Regions from separate parts of the Stenotrophomonas sp. STEN008 genome, predicted to be linked through region 2. Evidence: predicted binding sites of a transcription regulator. Region 2 holds the regulator's gene; each other region holds the start of a gene.
The links. Region 2 encodes HrcA, which represses chaperone genes, less so after heat shock. Its sites were predicted from a motif close to TTNGCACTCNNNNNNNNNGAGTGCNAA; they were not measured.

Region 1: the regulator HrcA is predicted to act here: its motif matches at 1,539-1,565, upstream of rpoH (RNA polymerase sigma factor RpoH).
Region 3: the regulator HrcA is predicted to act here: its motif matches at 2,525-2,551, upstream of ACVOME_RS00390 (co-chaperone GroES).

The regions. Positions count from the first base shown of each region.
Region 1 covers NZ_JBRRET010000001.1:111,044-115,221, reverse strand. Annotated here, with positions in the region: gene ACVOME_RS00590 (response regulator) at 1-589, shown strand, start outside; gene ung (uracil-DNA glycosylase) at 586-1,299, shown strand; gene rpoH (RNA polymerase sigma factor RpoH) at 1,577-2,452, shown strand; gene purD (phosphoribosylamine--glycine ligase) at 2,534-3,820, opposite strand; gene purH (bifunctional phosphoribosylaminoimidazolecarboxamide formyltransferase/IMP cyclohydrolase) at 3,882-4,178, opposite strand, start outside.
Region 2 covers NZ_JBRRET010000006.1:23,084-27,261, forward strand. Annotated here, with positions in the region: gene dnaK (molecular chaperone DnaK) at 1-580, opposite strand, end outside; gene grpE (nucleotide exchange factor GrpE) at 787-1,302, opposite strand; gene hrcA (heat-inducible transcriptional repressor HrcA) at 1,366-2,430, opposite strand; gene recN (DNA repair protein RecN) at 2,545-4,178, shown strand, end outside.
Region 3 covers NZ_JBRRET010000001.1:68,791-72,968, forward strand. Annotated here, with positions in the region: gene ACVOME_RS00380 (serine hydrolase domain-containing protein) at 1-359, shown strand, start outside; gene groL (chaperonin GroEL) at 460-2,109, opposite strand; gene ACVOME_RS00390 (co-chaperone GroES) at 2,191-2,478, opposite strand; gene ACVOME_RS00395 (endonuclease) at 2,791-4,178, shown strand, end outside.

The sequences.
Region 1 (4,178 bases), on a different contig from region 2:
CGGCCAGGCATACGTGCCGGTGATCGTCGTCTCCGGCGATGCGCAGCAGCATCTGGAGCAGCGGCGCTTCACCGAGTACGTCACCGACTATTTCGACAAGGCGCTGGGCCATGAGGCCCTGGCGACCTTCATCCGTGGCTATGTGCAGCCGCAGACCATTCCCGGGGCGACCATCCTCTACATCGAGGACAGCCGGGTGGTGGCGGAGGCGACCAAGCGCATGCTCGAACGCCAGCAGCTCAACGTGCTGCACGTGGTCAGTGCCGAAGAGGCCTTCACCCTGCTCACGGCCGAATCGCTGGGCCGCAGCCGCCACCGCATCGACCTGGTGTTGACCGACGTCACCCTGAAGGGCGAATTGAGCGGACGCGACGTGGTGCAGCGCGTGCGCGTGGATTTCGGCTACGGCAAACGCCGACTGCCGGTGCTGGTGATGACCGGCGACGGCAATCCACACAACCAGACCGGGTTGCTGCAGGCCGGTGCCAATGATCTGGTGCTGAAGCCGATCGAGGAGCGCCTGCTGGTGACCAAGGTGCTGTTCCAGCTGCGCCTGGCCCGCTTGAACGATGGACCCCTGTTGCGATGACCGATGACGTAGTGGACACCCCGACGATCCAGCTGGAACCGAGCTGGAAGCAGCAGGTCGGCGATTACCTGTTGCAGCCGCAGATGCGCGAACTCTCCACCTTCCTGCGCCAGCGCAAGGCGGCCGGCGCGGCGGTGTTCCCGCCGGGGCCGCAGATCTTCGCGGCGTTCGACGCCACGCCGTTCGAACAGGTGAAAGTGGTGATCCTGGGCCAGGACCCGTACCACGGGCGCGGCCAGGCGCACGGACTGAGCTTCTCGGTGCCCGCCGGCGTTCCGGTGCCGCCATCGCTGCTGAACATCTACAAGGAGATCGAGGGCGACCTCGGCATCCCCCGTCCCGATCACGGCTGCCTGGTGCCGTGGGCGCAGCGCGGCGTGCTGCTGCTCAATGCCGTGCTGACGGTGGAGGAGGGCAGGGCCGGCGCCCACCAGGGCCGCGGCTGGGAAGGCTTCACCGACCACGTGGTGGATGTGCTCAACCGCGAACGCGAAGGCCTGGTGTTCATGCTCTGGGGGGCCTACGCGCAGCAGAAGGGCAAGGTCATCGATACCCGGCGCCATCGTGTGCTGAAAGCCCCGCATCCCTCGCCGCTGTCGGCCCATCGTGGCTTCCTCGGCTGCCGGCATTTCTCGATGGCCAACGACTACCTGCAGCGTCGCGGGCAGGCGCCGGTCGACTGGTCGCTGCCGCCGCGCGCGGCGCTTTGACCTCCGCCGGCAGCCGGGCCTGAACACCGGGCAACGTTTCCTGGCCTGAATGGGCCTCCGGAACGGCCCGTTCAGCTCCGCTTGACCGGAATCGGCCGGTTCCCGGCAGGTAATTGATTGAATTCCAAGGGATTGTGAATCCCGAAAAGCGCGCTCGCCACTGTCATCAAATCGCGCTACGGTAGGGCTCTGTTTGGGACCAGTGTTGCATCAATAGGATGCTGGAACTTTTTCCTCCTTTAGCAGTCCAAATCCCGGACTGCTAAGATGGGTGCCTATGAGCCAGAACACCTCTACTGCCCTTGTGGCAAACAATCTCCCGATTCCCAGTGCGCTCGGTTCGCTGGACGCCTACATCGGTGCCGTGCACCAGATCCCGGTGCTGTCGGTCGATGACGAACAGGACCTGGCCCGTCGCTTCCGCGACGGCAACGATCTGGACGCTGCCCGTGAGCTGGTGCATTCGCACCTGCGCTTCGTGGTGCACGTGGCCCGCGGCTACAACGGCTATGGCCTCGCCCTGGGCGACCTGATCCAGGAAGGCAACATCGGCCTGATGAAGGCGGTCAAGCGCTTCGACCCGGACATGGGCGTGCGCCTGGTTTCCTTCGCCGTGCACTGGATCCGTGCCGAGATGCACGAGTTCATCCTGAAGAACTGGCGCATCGTCAAGGTCGCCACCACCAAGGCGCAGCGCAAGCTGTTCTTCAACCTGCGCAAGTCGAAGACGCGCCTGGGCTGGATGAACGCCGCGGAAGTCAGCGCGGTGGCCAAGGATCTGAACGTGTCCGAGCGCGAGGTCATGGAAATGGAGTCGCGCCTGTCCGGTCGCGATATCGGTTTCGATGCGCCCAGCGACGAGGATGATGATCATGCGCCGCCGTCGCCGGCCGCATACCTGGTGGCCAACGATGAAGATCCGTCGATGGCCTACGAGCGTGCCGACAGCGAGGACAACCAGCTGCAGCTGCTGCGCGAAGGCATGGCCGAACTGGATGCGCGTTCGCGTGACATCATCCGCCGCCGTTGGCTGGATGCGGACAGCAAGGTGACGCTGCAGGAACTGGCAGACGAGTACGGCGTGTCGGCCGAACGCATCCGCCAGGTCGAGGCGAATGCCCTGAAGAAGATGAAGGCGCTGTTCACCGCGTGATGTGACGTCACAGGTATCCAACAGAAAACCCGGCATTGCCGGGTTTTTTGTTGAGCCTGCCAAGCAGCAGGCCGCTGCCTTTTACGCGTGCTCACGCGCGATCGCGCGCCAGCCGATGTCGTTGCGGTGGAATTCGTTGGCCCAGCTGACCTTGGCCACACCGGCGTAGGCATTGGCCTGCGCATCACGCACGCTGTCACCCAGCGCCGCCACACACAGCACGCGGCCGCCGGCACTGACCACCCGGCCCTGCGCGTCCAGTGCAGTACCTGCATGGAAGACCTTGGCGCTGGCCGGCACCTCATCCAGGCCGGAAATCACATCGCCGGTGACCGGCGATTCCGGGTAGGGTTTCGCGGCCAGCACCACACCCAGCGACGGGCGCGCATCCCACTGTGCCTGCACCTGGTCCAGGCGGCCATCAATGGCGGCTTCCACCAGCCCGACCAGATCCGACTGCAGGCGCAGCATCACCGGCTGGGTTTCCGGGTCACCGAAGCGCACGTTGAACTCGATCACCTTTGGTGCGCCGCTGGCATCGATCATCAGGCCGGCGTAAAGGAAGCCGGTGAACGGAACGCCGTCGGCGATCATGCCCTGCACGGTCGGGTTCACCACCTCGCGCATCACCCGCGCGTGCACCTCCGGCGTGACCACCGGGGCCGGTGAGTACGCGCCCATGCCGCCGGTGTTCGGCCCGGTATCACCGTCGCCGACTCGCTTGTGATCCTGCGAGGTGGCCATCGGCAGCGCATGCACGCCATCGACCATCGAAATGAAGCTGGCTTCCTCGCCGTCGAGGAATTCCTCGATCACCACGCGTGCGCCGGCGTCACCGAATGCGTTGCCGGAGAGCATGTCGCGCACCGCATCCTCGGCCTCGGCCAGGGTCATTGCAACGATCACCCCCTTGCCGGCGGCCAGGCCATCGGCCTTCACCACGATCGGCGCACCCTTCTCGCGGATGTAGGCCAGTGCCGCCTCCACGTCGGTGTGCACGGCGTAGAACGCGGTCGGGATGTTGTGCCGGGCCAGGAAGTCCTTGGCGTAGGCTTTGCTGCCTTCCAGCTGGGCAGCGGCGGCGGTTGGCCCGAAGATGCGCAGGCCGGCGGCACGGAACCGATCGACGACGCCTGCCACCAGCGGCACTTCCGGGCCGACCACGGTGAGTTCAACACCTTCGGCCTGGGCCAGGGCCAGCAGGCCATCGATGTCGGTGACCTTCACCGCCACGTTGCGGCACTTGTCTTCGGTGGCGGTGCCGGCGTTGCCGGGTGCCACGAGTACCTCATCGACGCGGGAGGACTGGGCCAGCTTCCATGCCAGGGCGTGTTCGCGGCCGCCGGAGCCGATGACGAGGATCTTCATGGGACAGGGTTCTCGTAAGCAGAAAAGAAAAGCCGGGCAGGGCCCGGCTTGGTGATGCGGATCAGTGGCGGAAGTGGCGCACGCCGGTGAACACCATGGCCAGACCATGCTCGTCGGCGGCGGCGATCACCTCGGCGTCGCGCATCGAGCCGCCCGGCTGGATGACCGCCTTGATGCCGGCGGCGGCGGCGGCATCGATGCCGTCGCGGAACGGGAAGAACGCATCGGAAGCCATCACCGAGCCTTCAACCACCAGGTTCGCGTCGGCCGCCTTGATGCCGGCGATGCGCGCCGAATACACGCGGCTCATCTGGCCGGCACCGACGCCGATGGTGCGGTTGTCCTTGGCGTACACAAT
Region 2 (4,178 bases):
CAACGATCTTGCGATCCTTGTTGTCGCCCTTGTCCAGGCCATAGGCCAGCGCGGCCGCGGTCGGCTCGTTGATGATGCGCTTGACGTCCAGGCCCGCGATGCGGCCAGCATCCTTGGTGGCCTGGCGCTGGCTGTCGTTGAAGTAGGCCGGCACGGTGATGACCGCTTCGGTGACCTTCTCACCGAGGAAGTCCTCGGCGGTCTTCTTCATCTTCTCCAGTACCTTGGCCGAGATTTCCTGCGGCGCCATCTTCTTGGCGTCGCTGGTGGCCACCCACGCATCACCATTGTCGTGGGCGAGGATGCTGTACGGGACGTGGGCGATGTCCTTCTGCACCTCGGCGTCGGTGAACTTGCGGCCGATCAGGCGCTTCACCGCGTAGAAGGTGTTCTTCGGGTTGGTCACCGCCTGGCGCTTGGCCGAGGCACCGACTAGGACTTCGCCGTCCTTGGTGTAGGCGACGATCGACGGGGTGGTGCGATCGCCTTCCGAATTCTCGATGACGCGGGCCTTGCCGCCGTCCATGATCGCCACGCACGAGTTGGTGGTGCCGAGGTCGATACCAATGATCTTGCCCATGGGGGAGACTCCTGAGAAATGCTGTGTGGATGTCAGTCCGGCCGCTCGGCCGGTGGATGAATGGGATGTGGGGGAGGCTCGTGGAACATTCAAGCCATCTCCCGAACGCTGTGTTCAGCCGTTCAAGGTTCGCCGGGCATCGCCCGGCGATGACGATCCAGGGGTAGCGCCGGGCCATGCCCGGCGGCCGCTCCCGGATCGACCGCTCAGTCGGCGGCCACCACCACCAGCGCCGGCCGCAGCAGGCGCTCGTTGAGCAGATAGCCCTTCTGGAACACGGTCACCACGCTGCCCGGGGCGGCGTCCGGGGCCGGCACCTGGCTGATCGCCTGGTGGTGCTCCGGGTTGAACGGCTGGCCGGTCGGGTCAATCAGGACCAGGCCGTTGTCGGCGGCGACCTTCAGCAGCTGCTTGTAGGTCAGCTCCAGGCCCTCGCGCAGCGGGTGCGGGTCGTCGCCGGCGGCCTTCAGGCCGGCATCCAGGCTGTCGAACACGGGCAGCAGTTCGCCCAGCAGCTTCTCGTTGGCGAACTTGCGGGCCTGCTCGATGTCGCGGGCCACGCGCTTGCGCTGGTTCTCCAGGTCGGCGCGCTCACGCAGCGCATCGGCCCTGACCTGCTCGACTTCCGCGCGCAGGCGCTCCACTTCGTCATTGACGCCTGCTGCGGCGGCCGCGTCGGCGGCGCTCTGCTGGGATTCGAAATCTGGATGTTCGTGGTTCATGTCTGGGTCCCTGGCGGTCACTCCCCGCCTCCACCCACCCTAGTGTGGGCGGGATGCTGCGTTTCAAGCGTCCACGGCACCGGATCCGCGTCCGGTCGGTGAAAAGGCCGCCCCCAGCACGTCGGCGGTGGCCTGTACCAGCGGGATCATGCGGTCGTAGGCCATCCGCTTCGGCCCGATCACCCCCAGCACGCCCAGCACCTGCCCATTGGCCGCATACGGGGCGGTCACCAGCGAAACCCCCTGCAGCGGCATCATCCCGGTCTCTTCGCCGATGAAGATGCGCACGCCCGGGGCCTGGATGGTCCGCTCCAGCAGCTGCAGGATCTCGCGCTTGCTGGAAAACAGCTCGAACAGTTCACGCAGGCGCTCCAGGTCGGACAGGTCCTGGACCCCCATCAGGCGGGTCTGGCCCGCCACCAGCATGTCGTCGGCCGCGGGCTGCAGGGCCTGCTCGGCCAGTTCGATGCTGTGCGCCAGCAGCTGCTCCAGCTCGGAACGGGCATCGCGCAGTTCCAGCAGCAGGCGCGCCCGGATCTCCGCCAGCGGCAGCCCGGCGAAATGGGCGTTGAGGTAATTGGCGACCTGCTCCAGCTGGCCCGGGGCGAAGTCCTGGCGGGTTTCGATCACCCGGTTCTGGACCTCGTTGTCGGCGAACACCAGGATCGCCAGCACCCGGCGGCCGTCCAGCGCCACGAAATCGATCTGGCGGAAGGCGAACTGCTCGCGCCGCGGCGCGCTGACCACGCCGACGAAGTGGCTCATCGCCGACAGCAGTTCGGAGGCACTGCCGAGCAGGGCCTGGGTGCTGCCGCCACCGGCCAGTTCCTGGCGCAAGCGGGCCAGCTCGCCCTCGCCCGGCGGCTGCATCTGCAGCAGGCTGTCGACAAACACCCGGTAGCCATGCGCGGTCGGGATCCGCCCGGCGGAGGTATGCGGCGACGCCAGCAGGCCCAGGTCCTCCAGGTCGCCGAGGATGTTGCGGATGGTGGCCGGGCTGACTTCCAGCCCGGCCACGCGCGCCAGCGTCTGCGAGCCCACGGGCTCACCATCCTGGATGTGGCGCGCGATCAGCGTGCGCAGCAGATGGCGCGCGCGCGGGGCGAGTTGGTCGGCGGAACCGTGCATGGAATCAACCTGTGAGACACGGAGACTAGATAATGGCGCCGGATCACCTTGGCAAGCCATTGGACCGCCCGCGTGCGCGTGCTAGCGTTGCGCGGCTCAGCTACCCCCAGACCCATGCTCAGACACCTATCGATCAAGGATTTCGCCGTCGTCCGCGCCACCGAACTTGAATTCGGGCCTGGCATGACCGTGGTTTCAGGCGAGACCGGCGCCGGCAAGTCGCTGATGGTCGACGCGCTGGGCTTCCTGTCCGGCCTGCGCGCCGACAGCGGCGTGGTCCGCCACGGTGCCGCCCGCGCCGAGCTGTCGGCCGAGTTCGCGCTGGAGCATCTGCAGGCCGCACGCCAGTGGCTGGCCGACAACGAGCTGGACGATGAGGACCAGTGCCAGCTGCGCCGCGTGATCCGCGCCGACGGCGGTTCGCGGGCCTGGATCAACGGCCGCCCGGTCACCCTCGCCCAGCTGGGCGAACTGGCCGCGCTGCTGGTGGAAATCCACGGCCAGCATGAACAGCAGGCCCTGCTGGCGCGTCCTTCCCAGCTGGCCCTGCTCGATGCCTATGCCGGCAACGAGGAAGAGCGCCGTCAGGTCCGCCGCGCCGCAGCCGCCTGGCAGGCACTGGTCGATGAATCCCTGGCGCTGTCGCAGCAGGGCGACGTCAGTGACCGTATCGGTTTCCTCGAGCATCAGCTGCGCGAACTGGACCGTGAGGATCTGGAGCCCGAATCGATCCTCGCGCTGGGCGCCAGCCATCGGCGCCAGGCCCATGCCAGCGCGCTGCTGACCGCCTGCCAGGCCGCCAGCAACCAGCTCAACGGCGACGAGGGCAGCTCGGCGCTGGATCAGCTGCAGCAGGTGCGGCACGAACTGGCCCGGCTGATCGAACACGACCCGCGCCTGGGCGAGGTGGACAGCCTGATCGAAAACGCATCGATCCAGCTGCATGAAGCCCTGTCCCTGCTCGACCGCGTGCACGACGACCTGGATGCCGACCCCGAGCAGTTCGAGGAGAACGAGCGCCGTCTCGGCCGCCTGCACGACCTTGCGCGCAAGCATCGCGTGCCGATGGACGAACTGGGCGCGCAGCGCGAGCGCATGCATGCCGAAGTGGAGCAGCTGCGCGGCGCCGACGAGCGGCTGCAGCGCCTGGCCGGCGAGATCGACAAGGCCGCGGCCGCCTGGCGGGTGCAGGCCGAAGCACTGAGCGCAAGCCGGCGCAGTGCGGCGGCCGCGCTGTCGACCACCACCACCGGCATCATTGCCGAGCTGGGCATGGGCGGTGGCCAGTTCCTGATCGAGCTGGAACCCCAGGACGGCGGCAAGCCCGACCCGCAGGGCGCCGAACGCGTGGAGTTCCTGGTCGCGGCCAACGCCGGTCAACCACCACGCGCCCTGCGCAAGGTGGCCTCGGGTGGCGAACTGTCGCGCATCTCGCTGGCAATCGAAGTGGCCGCGCTCGACCTGGACGCCGTGCCGACCATGGTGTTCGACGAAGTCGACTCGGGCATCGGTGGCGCGGTGGCCGACATCGTCGGCCAGAAACTGCGCGCCCTTGGCGAGAAGCGCCAGGTGCTGTGCGTGACCCACCTGCCGCAGGTCGCGTCCAAGGGCCATGCCCACTACCGGGTCAGCAAGGCACCGGTGGAAGGCATGACCCAGAGTGCGGTGGAGAAGCTGGACCTCAAGGCACGCGAGGAAGAACTGGCACGCATGCTCGGTGGCGTCGAAGTGAGCAAGGAAGCGCGCGC
Region 3 (4,178 bases), on a different contig from region 2:
GGCTGTCGGCATCGATGCGCCGGGAGCTGGTGCGGCCGCAGCTGCCGATCACCACCGCCAGCCAGTTCCCGACGCTGCAGCCGGAACTGCCGGTGGCGCAGCGGCGCAGAAACCTGGCTGCGGGACTGGGCGTGGTGACATTCACCGGTGCACAAGGCGCAGGCTTCTACAAGGGCGGACATGACGATGCGGTGGGCAACACGCTGGTGTGCGTCGAACAAGGCCAACGCTGCGTGGTGATCCTGGGCAACGATGTGCGCGCCGAAGCGGCCTTTCCGGCACTGGTGCGCTTCGTGCTGGGCGAGACGGGGGTGCCGTGGGATTGGGAATACGGCGCCACGAAGGCATTCGTGCGCTGACAGGTCGACCACGGTCCACGTCCAGCGGAGGGGGCGGAACGCCCACAAAAAAAACCCCGCCTTGCGGCGGGGTTTTTCACTTCATCGGGAACAGCGGACCTTAGAAGTCCATGCCGCCCATGCCACCCATGCCGCCCATGCCACCGGCGCCGCCCAGGGCCGGCTCGTCCTTCTTCGGAGCTTCGGCAACCATGGCTTCGGTGGTGATCATCAGGCCAGCGATCGAGGCCGCGTTCTGCAGCGCCGAACGGGTCACCTTGGTCGGGTCCAGGATGCCGAACTGCAGCATGTCGCCGAACTCACCGGTGGCGGCGTTGTAGCCGAAGCTGCCGCTGCCTTCCTTGACCTTGTTGACGATGACGGACGGCTCTTCGCCGGCGTTGGCGACGATCTCGCGCAGCGGGGCTTCCATCGCGCGCAGGGCGATCTGGATGCCGTGGTTCTGGTCTTCGTTGGCGCCCTTCAGGCCGGCCAGCGCGGTGACCGCACGGACCAGTGCAACGCCGCCGCCCGGAACCACGCCTTCTTCAACGGCTGCACGGGTAGCGTGCAGGGCGTCGTCGACGCGATCCTTCTTTTCCTTCATTTCGATTTCGGTGGACGCACCCACCTTGATCACGGCAACGCCGCCGGCCAGCTTGGCCACGCGTTCCTGCAGCTTCTCGCGGTCGTAATCCGAGGAGGTGTCCTGGATCTGGGTCTTGATCTGCGCAACGCGCGATTCGACCGCAGCCTTGTCGCCCACGCCGTCGATGATGGTGGTGTTCTCCTTGGAGACCTGCACCTTCTTGGCGCGGCCCAGGTCCTTGATGGTGGCCTTCTCCAGCGACAGGCCCACTTCTTCGGAGATCACGGTGCCGCCGGTCAGCACGGCCATGTCTTCCAGCATCGCCTTGCGACGATCGCCGAAGCCCGGGGCCTTCACGGCCACAACCTTGACGATGCCACGGATGGTGTTGACCACCAGGGTCGCCAGCGCTTCGCCTTCGACTTCCTCGGCCACGATCAGCAGCGGCTTGCCGGCCTTGGCGACGCCTTCCAGCACCGGCAGCAGGTCACGGACGTTGGAGATCTTCTTGTCGTGCAGCAGGATGAACGGGTCATCCAGGTCAGCGGTCTGCGACTGCTGGTTGTTGATGAAGTACGGGGACAGGTAGCCGCGGTCGAACTGCATGCCCTTGACCACGTCCAGCTCGTTGTCCAGGCCCGAGCCTTCTTCAACGGTGATCACGCCTTCCTTGCCGACTTCCTTCATCGCGTCAGCGATGATCTGGCCGATCGACTCGTCCGAGTTGGCCGAGATGGTGCCGACCTGGGCGATCGCCTTGTCGTCAGCGGTCGGCTTGGAGATGTTCTTCAGCTCGGTGACGGCAGCCACGACGGCCTTGTCGATACCGCGCTTGAGGTCCATCGGGTTCATGCCGGCAGCAACGGCCTTGGCGCCTTCGCGGATCAGGGCCTGGGCCAGCACGGTGGCGGTGGTGGTGCCGTCGCCGGCGTCGTCGTTGGTGCGCGAAGCAACTTCCTTCACCATCTGCGCGCCCATGTTCTCGAACTTGTCAGCCAGTTCGATTTCCTTGGCGACGGAGACGCCGTCCTTGGTGATGGTCGGGGCGCCGAAGCTCTTCTCGAGCACGACATTGCGGCCCTTCGGGCCGAGGGTGGCCTTGACGGCATTGGCGAGAACGTTGACGCCGCGCACCATGCGCGAACGGGCGTCTTCACCGAAACGGATATCCTTGGCAGCCATTGCAATTACCTCATTGGTCGCGCCGGGCCGTGCCCGGCGGCTGGGATGTGGGGATCAGGTTGAAACAGGTCGCGGCGGGGCTCAGCCGATGACGGCGAGCACGTCGTCTTCGCGCAGGACCTTGTACTCGACGCCTTCGCTCTTGTACGAGCTGCCGGCGTACTGGCCGTAGATGACCTTGTCACCGACCTTCAGCGACGGCGCGCGCACGCTGCCGTTGTCCAGCGGCTTGCCGGGGCCGACGGCCACGACTTCACCCTTGGTGGACTTTTCCTTGGCCGAGTCGGGGATGACGATGCCACCGGCGGAGATTTCGTCGGCTTCGATCGGCTTGACCACAACGCGGTCGTGCAGCGGCTTGATGCTCATAGGAGACCTCTTAAGTGATTGATTGGTCTAAAAAAGTCCGGCGATGTTAGCACTCGCACCAGGCGAGTGCCAGAACCGCACGTGAAGAAACCCGACAAGGTCGGGAGCACGGCAGAGATGGAGCCCCCCGGGAGGCTTTCAAGGGGCATAGCGAAAAAAGTTTCCGCGCCGGACGCTGCGGCAGTGCGGTGGGGCGGCCCCGAATTAGGTGACCAACGTCGCACTGTCAGATATCTGACGTTCATTTACGACAAAGTGTCACTGGATCGGCCTTAGGCTCGGCCGCGCATTCCCAATCACAAGGAGTCGTCGATGCGATTGCTGTCCCCGCTCGCCACCGCCTGCGTGCTGGCCCTGGCCACCGCGCCGGCCCAGGCCGAGGTCTTCATCAACGAACTGCATTACGACGACAGCACCGCAGCCGGTGACGTCGGCGAGGCGATCGAGGTCGTGGCCACCGCCGGCGAGGATCTGTCCGGCTATCGGCTGTATCTCTACAACGGCAGCACGCCGTCGGCCGCTTCGGTGTACGCCAACACGGCCGTCCCTGCCGGCAGCGCGGCCGGGTGCGGCAGCGCCACCCTGGCCGTGGTCAGCTATCCGACCAACGGCATCCAGAACGGTCCCAACGACGGCATCGCGCTGGTCGACGCCAGCGGCAAGGTGGTCCAGTTCCTCAGCTATGAGGGCACGATCACTGCCTCCGGCGGTCCTGCCGCAGGCATGACCAGCCAGAACATTCCGGTGGCCGAGACCAACAGCACGGCCCCTGGCACCTCACTGCAGCTGACGGGCAGCGGCAGCCAGTACGCCCACTTCACCTGGGCCGAATCGGCGACGCACACCTTCGGCAGCTGCAACAACGGCCAGACCTTCAGCGGTGGGGGTACGCCCGGCCCCAATACGCCGCCATCGGTGTCCACCACCACCCCGGCCCAGGGCAGCAGCACGTTCCCGGCCGCGGCCGATCTGGAAGTGGTGTTCAGCGAGACGGTGAACCTGGCCAGCGGCGCCTTCGCGCTGAGCTGCGGCGCCTCCGGCAGCGTACCGCTGACCCACCCGGCCAGCGGCAGGAGCGTGAAGCTGTCCACCAACACCGCGCTGGTGGCCGGTGAGGCCTGCCGCTTCGACATCCGCGCCGCGCGCATCACCGACCTGCAGGGCGCGCATCCGGCTGCCGACAGCCGCATCGCCTTCACCGTGGCCAGCGCCACGGGCAACCCCGATCCGGGCAATCCCGGCGTACCGGCGGGCTACTACTCCAGGGTCAACACCTCCAGCCCGAGCCAGCTGCGCTGCTCGCTGCACGCGACCATCAAGGGCCACACCGCCTATCCGTACAGCGGGTCGGGCACCAGCACCTGGACCATCCTGGAGATCGCCGACGAGGATCCGAACAATCCCAACCGCATCCTCGATGCCTATCGCAACCGCAGCTACGCCAAGGTCAGCGATCGCGCTGGCACGGGCAGCGGCCTGACCTACAACCGCGAGCACACCTGGCCGAACTCGCTGGGCTTTGCCAGCACCACCGGCGACAAGGGCCTGCCGTACGCGCCCTACACCGACACCCACATGCTGTACCTGACCGATGCGCAGTGGAATGCCGACCGCGGCAACAAGCCGTTCGGCAAGTGCGATGCCAACTGTGGCGAGCGCGCCACCGAGGCCAACAACGGCCATGGCGGCGGCAGCGGCGG